2 regions of the Paenibacillus sp. PvR098 genome follow, and region 2 is predicted to be linked to the other one. Evidence: riboswitches for the same ligand, from Rfam matches in the RefSeq annotation. Region 2 holds a riboswitch; the other holds the start of a gene.
What was found. A riboswitch is a leader RNA that binds a small molecule or an ion and turns the genes downstream of it on or off. The one in region 2 is predicted to bind cyclic di-AMP.
Positions count from the first base shown of each region.

Region 1: linked by a shared signal. The riboswitch ahead of JOE45_RS21035 (C40 family peptidase) and the one ahead of JOE45_RS13010 (stalk domain-containing protein) in region 2 are both predicted to bind cyclic di-AMP.

Region 1 covers NZ_JAFIBU010000001.1:4,243,650-4,251,676, forward strand. The annotation lists gene JOE45_RS21020 (hypothetical protein) at 1-176, opposite strand, end outside; gene JOE45_RS21025 (cation transporter) at 412-612, shown strand; gene JOE45_RS21030 (heavy metal translocating P-type ATPase) at 661-3,090, shown strand; gene JOE45_RS21035 (C40 family peptidase) at 3,169-3,642, opposite strand; cyclic di-AMP (ydaO/yuaA leader) riboswitch at 3,648-3,783, opposite strand; gene JOE45_RS21040 (hypothetical protein) at 3,939-4,268, shown strand; gene JOE45_RS21045 (gamma carbonic anhydrase family protein) at 4,513-5,037, shown strand; gene JOE45_RS21050 (response regulator) at 5,042-5,734, opposite strand; gene JOE45_RS21055 (ATP-binding protein) at 5,766-7,343, opposite strand; gene JOE45_RS21060 (CaiB/BaiF CoA transferase family protein) at 7,435-8,027, shown strand, end outside.
Region 2 covers NZ_JAFIBU010000001.1:2,621,029-2,629,055, reverse strand. The annotation lists rRNA gene JOE45_RS13045 (23S ribosomal RNA) at 1-428, shown strand, start outside; rRNA gene rrf (5S ribosomal RNA) at 489-605, shown strand; partial or broken gene JOE45_RS23540 (alcohol dehydrogenase catalytic domain-containing protein) at 834-1,048, shown strand; gene JOE45_RS13030 (hypothetical protein) at 1,187-1,384, shown strand; gene JOE45_RS13025 (AAA family ATPase) at 1,471-2,199, opposite strand; gene JOE45_RS13020 (hypothetical protein) at 2,383-2,853, opposite strand; gene JOE45_RS13015 (polysaccharide deacetylase family protein) at 2,948-3,640, opposite strand; gene JOE45_RS13010 (stalk domain-containing protein) at 3,784-4,623, opposite strand; cyclic di-AMP (ydaO/yuaA leader) riboswitch at 4,629-4,781, opposite strand; gene JOE45_RS13005 (DUF6483 family protein) at 4,938-5,639, shown strand; purine riboswitch at 5,769-5,870, shown strand; gene purE (5-(carboxyamino)imidazole ribonucleotide mutase) at 6,135-6,620, shown strand; gene purK (5-(carboxyamino)imidazole ribonucleotide synthase) at 6,617-7,819, shown strand; gene purB (adenylosuccinate lyase) at 7,838-8,027, shown strand, end outside.

The sequences.
Region 1 (8,027 bases), 1.6 Mb from region 2:
TTCCCGATCCAGGCTAACAACCCCACAACTCCAAAGGTGATATACCATTCTCTCCAGGTAAGCTTTCTTTTGAACACGATGGAGCTCAGAAATAAAATGGTTCCACCAATATAAACAAGCCAAGCCCCTTTTGCGTGCAAATCTAACCGCTGTAACACAGCTCCCCAGTAGTTCATTGTCATAATCCCTTCCAATATGGTTCTTGTAGGTTTAATTTGCCCACTACAAATCGCTCTATTCACTAAGTATGAAAAGTGGTTAATTTATGGTATGGAGTGCACATGAAGCCTTCATTTGTGGGGAATGGTAAAAGAAAGAAAAAGAACGTTGACAAATATACTATAGGGGGGTATACTAAAATCATTAACCGATAACCTTTAACATCATTATATATAAAAGGAGAATTGAGCCATGACGAATGTTACATTAAAAGTAGAAGGAATGTCTTGCGGACATTGCGTGAATTCTGTTGAAGGAGCGATCAAGGAATTAGGAGCACAAGGAAAAGTGGATCTGACTAACCGTATCGTTTCCGTTGAATTTGATGAGACCCAATTAACGCTGGAGAGAATTAAAGAAGCGATTGAAGAGCAGGGGTACTCGGTTCAATAATAGAATGACCTGAGCGTCTGAGAAAGGTTAACGGAGAGGGTGTTGAGCGTGGATTCTGCAAGTGCCGGAACGAAGCAAGCCTCATTACAAATCACAGGTATGACCTGCGCCGCTTGCGCCAATCGGATTGAAAAAGGGTTGAGCAAAATCGAAGGCGTTGAGGGAGCGAATGTCAACTTTGCGCTGGAGAGAGCTACCGTTTCTTATGACCCGCAAAAAGTCGATATCAACCAAATGGAGCAAAGCATCCGGAAGCTTGGTTATGATACGGCCAAAGAATCGGCGGAGCTGCAGCTGGAAGGCATGACTTGCGCCGCCTGCGCGGTGAGAATTGAAAAGGGATTAAATAAACTGGAGGGCGTCACGAAAGCCACTGTCAACTTTGCGATGGAGACGGCTCATGTGGAATATAATCCGGTTGAAGTGTCCATAACGGATATGCAGAAGAAAGTAGAAAAGCTTGGCTACAAGGCAGTTCCTAAGCAGGAGGAGTCTGACTCCGGGACGCGCCGTCAGAAGGAACTCGCACGGCAGAAGCTGACATTACTCATTTCCGCCGTCCTGTCCCTTCCGCTGCTGTGGTCTATGGTAAGTCACTTTTCTTTCACTTCGTGGATTTGGATGCCTGAGCTTTTTATGAATCCTTGGTTCCAATTGGCTCTTGCGACACCGGTCCAATTCATTATCGGTAAACCATTTTATGTCGGTGCCTATAAAGCCCTTCGTAACAAAAGCGCCAATATGGATGTGCTCATTGCTCTGGGAACCTCGGCGGCTTATTTTTACAGCTTGTATTTGACGATCGATTGGGCATCCAATGCCCATGCCGGACACCACGGTCCAGCTATGTACTATGAGACAAGCGCCGTACTCATCACGCTGGTCATTCTGGGCAAGCTGTTTGAAACATTGGCCAAAGGCCGTACTTCCGAGGCAATTAAGACACTTATGGGACTGCAGGCCAAGACGGCGTTGGTCGTCCGTAACGGGCAGGAGATGCATATTCCCGTTGAGGAAGTAACTTTCGGCGATATGGTATTGGTAAAGCCCGGTGAAAAAGTGCCGGTTGACGGTGAAGTGATCGAGGGGATATCGTCCGTAGATGAATCGATGCTTACGGGAGAAAGCCTTCCCGTTGAAAAAAGAGCAGGGGACCGTGTAATCGGAGCAACAATGAACAAAAACGGTATGCTTCAAATTAAAGCAACGCGGGTCGGCAAGGAAACAGCGCTCGCTCAAATCATTAAAGTGGTGGAGGAAGCGCAGGGCTCAAAGGCGCCGATTCAGCGTGTGGCAGACGTCATCTCCGGTATTTTTGTTCCGATTGTTGTCGGAATTGCGATCATCGCTTTCGTTGTTTGGTACCTTTGGGTGGAACCTGGGAACTTTGCCGGGGCATTGGAGAAAGCCATTGCGGTACTGGTGATTGCTTGTCCTTGTGCGCTCGGACTCGCAACGCCTACGTCTATTATGGCCGGTTCCGGCCGCGCAGCTGAGCTTGGGATTTTGTTCAAGGGCGGAGAGCATTTGGAGTCGACGCATCGGATTGAGACCATTGTTCTGGATAAAACAGGTACGGTGACACATGGCAAACCGGAGCTTACAGATGTGATTCCAGCAGGCATCGATGAAATGACCTTCTTGAAGCTGGTGGGAGCCGCCGAGAAAAATTCCGAGCATCCGCTTGCTGAGGCCATCGTTTCGGGTATTGCAGCCAAAGGGATCTCTTTCTCCGAGACCGATGAGTTCGAAGCGATTCCCGGTTACGGTATTCGAGCCGTAGTGGAAGGCAAAGAAGTATTGGCGGGAACCCGAAAGCTGATGGCTAAATACGATGTTTCGATCGAACCGGTGTTGGAAACGATGGTGAAGCTGGAGCAGTCAGGCAAAACGGCGATGCTCGTTTCCGTTGATCGGCAGTATGCGGGGCTTGTTGCTGTGGCGGATACGGTTAAGGAGACGTCTAAAGAAGCGGTCGCCCGATTAAAGCAAATGGGAATTCAGGTGATTATGATTACCGGCGACAATGAGCGTACGGCTAACGCGATTGCGAAGCAGGTAGGGATAGATCATGTATTGGCGGAAGTGCTGCCCGAAGGGAAAGCACAGGAAGTGAAGAAGCTTCAGGATCAAGGCAGGAAGGTGGCTATGGTCGGGGACGGTATCAATGATGCACCGGCGCTCGCGGTTGCAGACATCGGAATGGCCATCGGAACAGGGACGGACGTGGCTATGGAAGCGGCGGATGTCACTCTCATGCGCGGTGATTTGAACAGTATAGCGGACGCGATGGCAATGAGCAGAAAAACGATGGCCAACATCCGGCAAAATTTGTTCTGGGCTCTCGCTTACAATACGCTGGGTATCCCCATTGCAGCCATAGGTCTATTAGCTCCTTGGGTCGCTGGTGCAGCCATGGCCTTAAGCTCGGTATCTGTTGTTCTTAATGCACTGCGTTTGCAACGAGTCAAAGTATAATCGGCCAAAAGATTCCAAAGCCCCAAAGCACCTTTTAAAACACAGGTGTTTTGGGGCTTTCCGTTTTACAGTGAACGTTTATTTCGAATTAGCCATCATATGTTGATATTGGTTGTCCGAGACAACCCTACGGGCGGTAAAATAGCGTTGGTCATAATAAGACTCGCTCAATTTGCTGATGCTAACCCCTTTTTTGCTGGCGGAGTGAGCGAATTTGCCGTTACCCACATATATGCCTGCATGTGAAATGTTTTTGCCGTTAATATTAAAAAATACCAGATCGCCAGGACGGAGATTATTTTTACTCACCCATACTCCTTCATTGGCTTGTGTTCTCGAAGTGCGCGGCAGATCAATGCCGAAGTGGTCATATACGGTGATAATAAAGCCCGAGCAGTCAAATCCGGTTGCTTTGGATGTCCCGCCCCATTGATATCGGGTACCTAGGAGATCTTCTACAGAGTCATTCAAAGAAGAACTGGCGGAAGCGGTTCCTGCTCCGATAGAAAAAAATAACACGGCTCCTGACAAAAACAACGACAACTTTCTCAAAGCGATATTGCTCCTTCCGGTGCCTACGAGGTTAGCTGGAGGGTTTGGTAGAAGGTTCCCCTATGATCCCTGTCATCCGAGATCAATTCACCCGAGTATGGATCCCCCGTTTTCCAATAGGAAATTCGGCATTGTTTTTAAAACTACTCTCTGTAGTTAGATGAATTTCGCTAAAATCCTTCCTTGTCACAAAATATTCAAAACATTGTGTCATCATATTGATTCATACATTCTTCACAGCTCCTACAAATCTATGGTTTATAATAGTACATATCTTATTATCTTAAGGGGTGATCATGATAGAACGTATAAAAGCGGCCAAGATCAGTCGAAGAAGATTTTTAGGTTCAACGGGAAAGCTCGTGCTAGGCATTGTTGGGGTGGAGGCTGCCGCAGGAGGATTATTTTATCACGCCGCCAAATCGAACAAAGGGGAGCAAGAAGAGCAGTCCGGGGAGAAACCGGGAAATATTGTGCTGCTCGGGGATAAAACCAAATTGGGCCATATCGTGGAGAATTTGATTCCAAAGGAAACCATATCGGCGGACCGCCGCCGCGGCCAATGGATGTATTTGAGCCTATGGAGAGAGAAGGGCAAGTGTATATCGATATTTTTAACGCAGTGAAAAGAGGGTAAATTCGTGAACGTATGGATCGGTTGGCACAAAGAATGATCTGCAATCCATCATGGGCTGCGGATCATTTTATTTGGGTTACTAAAATTACAAAAGTGCTTTACAAAAGTTGAATTATCTTACGTTGAATACGAAAAACCACATCGGTTATCCAATTCGCTATAATCAAAAATGTAACCGTTATCAATTGGAAGAGTCCTAATCATATTGCTCAAGAGAAGGAGGAACGACGCAGATGATCTTTTCGCTAGGCGAATATAAGCCGCAGTTGAATCCTACTGCATACATTGCCCCGGGAGCGCATTTAATCGGAAATATTACTATGGGTGCGGAGTCAAGCGTATGGTTCAATGCGGTGCTTCGCGGTGATAACGCGCCGATCATCATCGGCGAGCGAACGAATATCCAAGACGGCTCCACGCTTCATGTGGACCCCGGAGTACCTTTGCATATCGGAGAGCAGGTATCCATAGGTCATAACGTGATTCTGCACGGCTGTACGATCCATGATGGGGCATTGATCGGGATGGGCTCCATTGTGATGAACCATGCAGAAATCGGAGAACAAGCATTGATTGCCGCTGGCACCTTAATTCCGGAAAACAAAAAAATTCCACCCCGTGTTTTGGTTATGGGTTCTCCAGGAAAAGTCGTCCGGGAGCTCAATGAGCAGGATTTGCAAATGCTTCAATTCGTGTCCGAGCATTATGTCGGACAGAGCCGAAGATATTTGGAAGCCAAAATATTAGCCTATGAGTAAACGCTTACAATTTTTCGTTATAAACATACAGCTTGGTGGGACGCCCTTTAGTAGAGTATTTCAATTCAAGCATAAGCTCATCGATTTCACATAGAAATTCCAGGTATTTTCTTGTGGTTATGCGAGACAGCGAAAGCTGGTCCGCAATGTCTTGAGCGGACAGAGGCTGGCCGGAATTGGCGAGCGAGTCCCGAATCATTTGCAGCGTAATCGGATCGATTCCCTTAGGTACTTCCGTTTCGTTATCGCTGACATGCTTTTTATCTGCTTTGAGGTATATGGAATCGAGCAGCTGTTGGTTGAGGTTCGTATGCTGACGGAAGAGCAAATGTCTTTTTTTCAAGGTTTCCAGTGCGGAACGGAAGCGCTCAAAGTCGAAAGGCTTAATGATGTAGTCTACAATTCCAAGCCGCATGGACTCTTCGATAATTTGGGGATGATCGGCTGCCGTGATCAGAATGACATCGACTTCAATGAACTGGCGGCGGATTTCACGTAGAAGCTCCAACCCGTTCATGGAAGGCATGTAGATATCAAGAAGAATCACATCCGGAGCAAGCTCTACAATCAGCTCCATCGCTTCTTGACCGTTTCTGGCACTGCCAATACATTCCACCCTATCGATTTTGTTCAAATACTTTTGATTGATGCTCGATACCATTGGATCATCTTCAATAATCAACGCTTTTAGTAACAAAGTGAACCCTCCTGTATTTTGTTGGAGTCAATCAACGCTTGGGGATAGTTATCCAAAAAATGGTACCTTGATTTGGGGTGGAAGACACATCGATTTGTCCATATAGCACATGATCGATATGGTTCTTAACTAAATATAATCCGTAGCCTCTGTCGGAATGTTTGGTTGAATAATGTTTGTTGAATATGCGGTGAATCTTGTCTTCCGGAATTCCGTGGCCGTTATCTTCCACCATGATGACCCATTGGTCCTGCTGATCAAGCAAGGTAACTTCGATTTTTCCTGGGGGAGTGCCTTCAACAGCATCAAACGCATTGTCTATCAAATTGCCGAGAATCAAGATCATGCTGTTGGAAATCTCCTCAGGCAATGGCGGCAGATGGCTTCCGGGATCTATTTTTAACGAGATGTTTCGTTCCTCTGCTTGTTGAATCTTTCCAAGAAGCAGAGCCGAGGTTTTGGGGTCCAATATTTTGCGCCCTAAGAATTGAAGCAGCTTTTGCTGACTATTGGTGGTTTGTAATATGAACGACTTCGCTTCTTCATATTCCTGCAGCTCCAACAAACCGCTCAGGGTGTGAAGCCGGTTCATAAATTCGTGAGTCTTGGCACGCAGGCCCTCCATGTATTGCTTTACGCCAGTCAGCTCTTCTGCCAAGCTTCGCATTTCGGTGGTATCTCTGAAGGTAGAAACGGCGCCGACGACCTCATTGTTCACGACAATGGGAGCGCGGTTGACGATCACGGTTACATCGTTGACGGTATGTTCCGTATTGTACTCTTTCTCTTTCGTATCAATGATTTCGCTTAATCTGGATGAAGGAATAATCTCTGTTACATGTTTGCCAAGCGCATCACTGTCAAGCGATAGGATCTTTCGGGCCGTTTCATTGATCAAGGTTACTTTCCGGTGTTTATCTACGGCAATGACCCCTTCATGCAAACAGTCCAAGAGCGCTTCACGTTCCTTTACAATGTTAGCGATTTCATCAGGCTCCAGACCATACATCGTCTTTTTGATGCTCCTGGCGAGCAGGATGGATAGAAGAATTCCAAGTGCCAAAGCGATGGAAAGAAAATAGATGACAGAAATAAAATACGAATTCACGATTTTGTATATGTTGTTGTTGAACATGCCCACGGCGATTACGCCAATGACTTTGTCGTCCTTTTTGACGGGGACGAATGCCCGGATAGACGGCCCGGAAATACCGATGGCCTTGGAAATATATTCTTCGCCTGAAAGGGCGGGTCCATCATCTCCGCCGGTAAATCTTTGGCCGATCAACTCTGTATTATTATGCGTATAGCGTATGCCGTTAGAATCGAGGATCGTAATAAAACCGGCTTGTGTTTTCTCTCTTAATTCTTGTGATCGGGGTTGGAGGTAAGAGTTAGGATCGCCAAGCTCAATTGCTTCTCTGACATCCGGTAATTCGGCTATCATTTTGGCTACATCGAGCGCGCTGTCGCCGACAGCGTCTTCTACCGATTGAACAATGATTAAATTAAAAAGATAGCCGACACTCACTAGAATAGATAGCACCACGGTGAGCACTAACCCGATAATGCGAAGCTGCAGCGGGAGTTTACGCTTGATGAATGGCAACGGTTCTTTCCCCTTTTGGAAGATGTTCTCAATATTATATTCGAAAATTTTGAAATAATATACTATTTTCATACGTTAGGAGTGTTGCAATATGCTTCCTTTAGAAGGCGTTCGTGTTCTTGATGTTTCGCAAATTATGGCAGGACCTCACTGCACGATGATTTTGGGAGATCTGGGAGCCGAAATCATCAAGGTGGAAAAAAAGGCCGGTGGAGATGATTCCCGGCAGCTGGGACCCTTTGTGAACGGGGAATCTACCAGCTTCTTTCAAATTAACCGAAACAAAAAAAGCATTGCGCTTGATTTGAAAAGCGAAGAAGGAAAGCAAATCTTTTATGAGTTAGCAAAAACGGCAGATATCATTGTAGAAAATTATCGCCCGGGGGTTACCAAATCGTTAAAAATCGACTTTGATACGATGAAGGATATCAATCCGGGCATTGTGTACTGCTCGATTTCCGGGTACGGCCAAACCGGGCCATACGCCCACAAGGGAGGATTTGACCTGGTGCTTCAAGGCATGACGGGCCTGATGAGCATGACCGGCGAGCCGGGCAAAAAACCGATGAAATCGGGTATTGCCGTATATGATATCGGCGCGGGCATCACGGCTGCTTACTCCATATTGGCTGCTTATATCTATAAGCAAAAGACAGGCCAAGGGCAGCATGTGGATGTTTCTCT
Region 2 (8,027 bases):
CCCCAAGAGTCCACATCGACGGGGAGGTTTGGCACCTCGATGTCGGCTCATCGCATCCTGGGGCTGAAGTAGGTCCCAAGGGTTGGGCTGTTCGCCCATTAAAGCGGTACGCGAGCTGGGTTCAGAACGTCGTGAGACAGTTCGGTCCCTATCTGTCGTGGGCGTAGGAAATTTGAGAGGAGCTGTCCTTAGTACGAGAGGACCGGGATGGACGTACCGCTGGTGTACCAGTTGTCTCGCCAGAGGCACGGCTGGATAGCTAAGTACGGAAGGGATAAGCGCTGAAAGCATCTAAGCGTGAAGCCCCCCTCAAGATGAGATTTCCCAATTAGTAAGACCCCTTGTAGACGACGAGGTTGATAGGTTCGGGGTGGAAGCGCGGCAACGTGTGGAGCTGACGAATACTAATCGGTCGAGGGCTTATCCAAATACATGAACTTCAGCATGCTTTGTTTCGATCCAGTTTTCAGGGTGCAAACCTGAATATGTTTGGTGATGATGGCGGAAGGGAACCACGCGTACCCATACCGAACACGGCCGTTAAGCCTTCCAGCGTCAATGGTACTTGGACCGCAGGGTCCTGGGAGAGTAGAACGTCGCCAAGCAAATGTGACAAAAAAGCCCTTAAGTCATGAATCATGACTTAAGGGCTTTTTTGTGCTGCAGAAAGTATGAAGTAGGAATATTGTAAGGGTAATTCGTTTCAGGATTAAATGTGTGTGTGGTGAAGGCAATTATTACAAACCGTACGATTTTTGCCTTCTGATATTCCGTTTACTGGTAGGAAGCTCTTGAATGAACCATGGCAACCCGGCGGTATACTAATCGCAGGTTTGCTACCCGGAACCTTAAGGAGAAAGTCGAATCATGAAGCTGTTACCTATCATGGGATTAAAGATGTTAAGGTGAAGGAAGTACAGGATCCCGAATGGAGAAAAAAGATGATATTATCTTCAGGATAACCAGCACGGCCATCTGCGGATCTGATCTCCATCTTATTCACGGCATGGTGCCGAATATGCCGAATGAGTTCATTATCGGACATGAAACGACATCATCACTCATCAGGCTCCATTAATGGAAACCGAGCGGATGTATGAGCTTTTCTACGAAAAGAATGATAATTGCATTAGAGTGGTGCTGAAATCGTAAGTTTATTCGATCACTATGAGGAGGATTAATTCTTATGAACAAAATTCAAGATAACAATGAAAATGAAGAATTGGCCGAATTAGGAACCCATGCGGCAGGAGCAACTGACCTGCATCATACGCGTACGACGAATGAGGTCGTGCAAATCGATCCACCTGTAGGCAACCGGCCAGGAGCTATTGATAACCGAAGCAGGCGGTTTGATATAAAGAGGAACGGAAAGCCGATCTGATCACTGCAATCAACAAGCCAGAAGTGAAAATACAGAAGAGCAGGTAACCGTCCGAACGACGGGTGCCTGCTCTTACTTTTTTATAATTAATCCGTATCTGCGAACAATTCCTTCAGCATACGTTCACGTCCCAGAAGAAACTGCTTCATAATGATATAGTGTTCTGTTTCCTCCAAAGATACCTGTTCTATGCCGTTGTCCGTCAGATTGTAGAGCAGAGCATCAGGATACGCCATTAAAATGGGAGAATGAGTTGAAATAATAAACTGTGAATTTTTGTTTACCAACGCGTGATTGCGGGCCAGCGTGGACAACGGCTTGAAAGGAGATAAGGCTGCCTCGGGCTCGTCTAAAATATAAAGGCCATTCCCACCAAAACGGTGAAGGAAAGCAGTGAAGAATGATTCTCCGTGAGACTGCTCGTGTAATGACTTGCCGCCGTATGAACGGATGATGGAACTGCCGGAGGATGACTCGCGATCCATTTCTTCAATGTTCGTTGCCAGATTATAATAGGTTTCGGCACGGAAAAAGAAGCCGTCCCGCAGTCTACGGATGCCACGAACCAAACGAATATACCGGTACAGCTCGGAGTGGGACGTATAGGTGGAAAAGGTGAAGTTGAGGCTCCCACCCTCCGGATTAAATCCCCAAGCGGTAGCTATTGCCTCAAGCAGTGTGGACTTCCCCATTCCATTCTCGCCAACGATATAGGTTACTTTGAGATGCAAAGGCAAAGATGAAAGCTTTCGCAGAGCGGGTAGATCGAACGGGTATATATTAAAAGAAGGAATCTGGTCTCTTAGAAACTCCATGCTCCTCAAATAGGGATCTTTCTCTCGTAAAACGGTGCAGCGCAGCTCCTTTCCCAGCTTCATAGACAAGAATATTATACTACCGAAAAGCGAATCAAACGACATATGCACGGAAAAGGCACCCCGTCCATAAAGGATGGGGTGCCCTCTAATTAACCCATTAAGCATGTCCCTGTGAGCAGGTTATAAGCGAGAAAAGCCTTCCTCGCGAAGGTATTCGACTGCCTCATCATAGGTTTCAAAAGCGGCTTCCAGATTTAGGCCTGTATAAACGTACCACATTTCATCTTCTTTCAGCAGTACAAGTGTCTGGTTGTCCGGACCGGTCCATCGCTCTTCCTTTGCATCTCCGATTACGGCTTGTTCTTCCGTTGTTCTCGGGGAAAGAGACCGAATAGAAGCCTCAATAATCGCTTGAAGCTGATCCTTTGAGAAGTCACGAATATTGACCAGACCCTTCTCATCCTTTTCGTAACCGTGCAGATGTCCGGCGTATACAAATCCATTACCGTTCGGATGCAGATGGTACACGACAATTTTTTTGTCAAAAGCGCTTTTCTCATAATGATAGTTGACTCGGCCCAAGGACACATCTTTTCGTTCCAACTCCGGAAAAGATTCCACAACGGCGCGTTTTTCTTCAAATGAAAGCATGATATCCCTCATAACATAGCATAGTGATTGCCCATTGATTATACCATTTGTATGCATCAAAAACCAAAGCTTAAACGCAATATGGCCGGAACTGTCATTTTCGGGTTTTGGCAATCAAGTCAGACACCGTGACGAATCGGTACCCTCTTTGTGTAAGCTCCGGTAAAATTCGTTTGAGCGCCTCCACGGTCTGAGTACAGTCCCCTTGAAGATCGTGGAACAGAATGATATCACCGTTGTGAAGATTGTTAAGAACTTGACGGACGATGTTGTCTACGCCCGGTTTTTTCCAATCCTTAGTATCCTGATACCAAGACCACATGACCACCGTCAGCTTATCCTCCTTCACGGAGTGCAGCAGCGCATCGTTATAAAAGCCTCCGGGAGGGCGAAAAACATGCGGCATTTGTTCGGTTATATCAAAGATTACCTCCTGCGTTTGGCGAATCTCTTCTACGAGACGTTCCGGAGGGTAATTTTTCAAATAATGATGGTCAAAGGTGTGGTTGGCGATTTCGTGTCCCTCGTTCACTTCACGAATGGCGATAACCGGATACATCTGCACGCGTTTGCCGATCACGAAAAAAGTCGCTTTAGCTCCGTACTGGTTTAATAAATCCAAAATTTGCGGCGTAAACACGGGGTTGGGTCCGTCATCAAAGGTTAGGGCGATCAGCTTCTGGTCCGTTTCTACGTTCCATACGACTTCACTGTTCTGGGGAGCAGCGGCACCGGTAAGAAAAGTGAACACCAAGCAAAGCATAAGCATACGAATTCGACGACGCATGAAATTTCCACCTCCGTTCTGACCTGACCAAACTTAGGGTTTGGCCTTCCGACCCAAAGTATACGGCGAGTTCGGCAGCCAAAAAAAAGCAGTCGCCTCAGCTGAGACGACTGCTTTTGATAATGGATGAGAAACAAATAATATCAGGAACCTACAACATATACTTTCACTTGCTGAATACCGAACGTTCTTGCTTCGCTCTTGCTCTCGGGCAGGAAAATATCAATGCGGTTACCTTTTACGGCACCACCCGTATCGGTTGCCATAGCGTACATCCCGCCGGCAGGAAGACCGTCATACGTGTAACCCTCCACATACACCTTAGATCCGAGCGGAATGACGGACGGGTCCACAGCAATAGTACCCAGCCGAAGCGCGTTGCCCATATAGTCCAGCCCTGCATAACCGCCGTTCTCATCTGCAGATGCGGTGTATGCCGTCGCTTTGGCTTCAATCATTTTGGAGTAATTCATCACAGAGTTCACTGATCTATACCAAGCGGGCGCATGGTATTGTCCATCTGCGCTCAGTATCGCAATCCGGTTAACTTTGTCCCACTGTGTTTTGATGCCGAAGGAATCGGAAATCAGTCGAAAGGGGACGTAGACACGCCCATCTACAAACTTGGCAGTGTCTTTAATTCGGGTCGGTTTTCCATTGACGGTAATGATAGGATCACCTGTAGTGAACGAAACGGTTTTGTCAGCGTTCTTCATTGTAATGGTGAATTGGGAACCGTCTTGTTTCCAGTGGAGCTTGTACCCGAGCTTGTCCGTAACCGCTCTTGCAGGGACTTGGAGCTTATGATTCTCATCCACGAAAGGCTGTGCATCCGGGAATGCCACCAGCTTTTCATTCACCTGTACCTTGACATCGTGGGCCACACGCACAGGTTTTTCTGCATGCGCGGGCGAGGATACCTGAATCACGGCTGGTACGGCAAAGACGCACGCGAGAAGCATGTTTCTAAATCGGAACTTCATTATTGTATTCCTCCTGTTCATGCCTCCGAGGTTAGTTGTCGGGTTCGGGAAGAGGTTGTTCCCTAGCGCGCAGCAGTCATGCCTGCAAGCATTCACCCCAATTGCTCAGTCCCCCGTACGTACACAAAATAGGCTATACGATTCGGCTTTTAAAAATTTAACATAGGATGATTTCAGGTTCAATGCATAAAATCATCCAATGATTACCCGATAATGGAAATGCTTCTAGCCCGTAGTCCGGAAATTTTCCTCAGGTGGGATAATCCTGTACAATAAAATGAACGATATGGACACCATGGAGGGGGGAGGATCCCATGTATAGACGCGACTATCTCATGCGATTGATTGAGCAGACGACGGAAGTGCTGCATAAGGTGATGTTTGCGAGGAATAATCATCGATTGCAGGAAGCGCTCGAATTGTTAAATCAGGCGATGCGTCAATTGTTAGGACTAAACTCAAAGCTGGTACACGCATTATCTACTAAAGATTTACTCGCTTTGCTTTCAAAGGATGGAGATATCGATCAAGGAAAAGTGCTGGCCCTAGGGGATATGCTGAATGCCCAGGCCGCTGCACACGAAGAGAGCGGTCATACGGCTGAGGCGCGGAAAGCTGGCTTGAAGGTGCTTGAGATTCTGCTCTTCGCTAGAGAAATGGATTCCCGAGGGGAGCTGGCGGAACTGTTTCAAGCACGAATTGATACGTCACTTCAAGTTATAGGCCGCGCCCCCATGTCGATGGACACGCTGCATAAGCTGGTTTTTTATTATGACGACCATGGACAATACGGAAAAAGCGAGGATGTATTATTTCATTTATTGGAGGAATTACAAGAGGAAGAGCAGCGCACGGAGGAACTGGCGGCAGTCTTAGATGAAGGGATTCGTATGTATGAGCGCTGGCTGTCTGTCGAAGTAGAGCAGCTTAATGCTGGTAACCTAACGAAGATAGAAGTGGAAGAAGGGCTCGATGAACTAAAGAATATAAAAATAAAATATGTAAATATCAGGTAATATTCCAGTGAATAGGGTTTGAAATGCGAACTATTATTTGTGTCTTTTTAAAGAATGTTCGTCTTTCATAGTTGACATGGGGTGTTAAAGCCTGTTAAACTGAAAACGTAAGAAGAATGGAAAATAGATAGTGAAAAAGTCGAATAATCTCGTATATCGTCGGGAATAAGGCCCGAAAGTTTCTACCCGAAAACCTTAAATTTTTGGACTACGAGTGAGCGTTAGTTTTTAGAAGGTCAGCACATTGGTGCATGGCCTTAGCTTGCGCTTGTGGGTGTTCTTGTCGTCCTGCCGATAGACTGTGCGTAAGTGGTTCAGTATCTATCTAAAGGGCGTTTTGTTTTTTACGATAAAGAAAGTATATATTTTCAGCAGAGCTGAACAATTTCTTTATCACAAGAAAACCTACCTTTGAATCGCGGTCGCTCATCCATGAATGGCCTCGTTAAAGGTTTTCTTATATAACATTGATGATAACGACATGGAGGTTTACGGATGTCAGTTCTTGTAGGAGTCATTATGGGCAGCCAGTCCGACTGGGAAACGATGAAGCATGCATGCGATATGCTGGAGGAACTGGGTGTACCTTATGAGAAAAAGGTCGTTTCAGCACATCGTACGCCTGACCTGATGTTTGAATATGCGGCGTCAGCGGAAGAGCGGGGGCTGAAGGTCATTATCGCCGGGGCGGGAGGAGCTGCGCATCTGCCGGGTATGGTGGCGGCGAAAACGGTGCTTCCGGTCATCGGCGTTCCAGTCAAAACCTCCACGCTGAACGGCCTGGATTCACTGCTGTCGATCGTGCAGATGCCGGGTGGCGTTCCCGTGGCGACGGTGGCGATCGGCCATGCAGGAGCAACGAATGCCGGACTTCTCGCAGCACAGATCCTGGGAGCGTTTGATCCGGAGCTGCGGCGGAAAGTGACGCAAAGGCGGGAGCGTATCGCAGAGACGGTAATGGAAAAGAGCGTGCTGGAATGACGCAAGAAAAAGTGGCCAGCAAGGCATACGATCCAAATCGCGTGTATGCTCCGGGTGCAACGATCGGTATCCTTGGGGGCGGTCAGCTTGGCCGGATGCTGGCTTTAGCCGGACGCGCGATGGGTTACCGTTTTGTAACGCTGGATCCCATACCTGATGCGCCCTGCGGGCAGGTAGCCGATCAACAGATCGTCGCAGAATATCATGATGCGGCGGCAGCGAGGCAGCTAGCGCAGCAGGCGGATGTCATCACGTATGAATTCGAGAATGTAGACGCGGAAGTAACTTCTCTGTTGATGGCGGAATCGTACGTGCCGCAGGGCAGCAAGCTGCTCTACACCACGCAGCATCGCCTGCGCGAGAAACGGGCGATTGAATCGGCAGGAGTCAAGGTAGCGCCATATGCCGAGATCCGAAGCGTAGTGGAACTCCGTGAAGCGGTACTGAGATTCGGAACGCCCTGCGTGCTCAAAACGGCGACTGGCGGCTACGACGGTAAAGGCCAATGGGTCATTCGCTCGTTGGAAGAGGTACAGGATGCCTATGATACTTTGAGCAAGGCGAAGACGGAGCTGGTGTTGGAGCAGTTCATCCGTTTCGATAAAGAAATATCCGTCATTGCAGCCAGAAGCCCGCGGGGGGAAGTAAAGGTATTCCCTGCTGCGGAGAACGTGCATGTGAACAACATATTGCATCTGTCCATTGTCCCGGCGCGCGCGCCGGAAGCTGTGCTGAAGGAAGCCGAGGCGATGGCGCAGCGAATTGCAGAAGAGCTCGACGTTATCGGACTGATCGCAGTGGAGATGTTTTTAACGGCAAGCGGCGAGCTGTATGTGAACGAGCTTGCGCCGCGGCCTCATAACTCCGGTCATTACACGATGGAAGCGTGCCGGACGTCACAATTCGAGCAGCATGTAAGAGCGATATGCAATCTTCCGCTCGGAGATACGGCTCTTCTGACGCCGGTAGTGATGGTCAACGTACTAGGCGAACATGTTCAGCCGCTATTGGATTGGATTGTGAATCCGGAATCCCAGCGGGTTGCGCCCGGCGTAACGGCGAAGGTTCACTTGTACGGCAAGCAAGAAGCCAAAACAGGCAGGAAAATGGGACACGTCAATCTGCTGTCTGAATCTGTGGAAGCTGCTTTTGGTTGGATAGAGGCATCACACGTTTGGGAATCTATAGAAAAGAATTAAACGAAGGATGGGGAAACGATGATCGATCGCTATACAAGACCCGAGATGGGCGCCATTTGGACGGAAGAAAACAAATTCAAGGCTTGGCTGGAAGTAGAGATTCTTTCCTGTGAAGCGTGGTCGGAGCTGGGCGTTATTCCGAAGGAAGATGTTATCGAGCTGCGCAAAAAGGCAGGATTTGATATTGATCGCATCTACGAAATTGAAC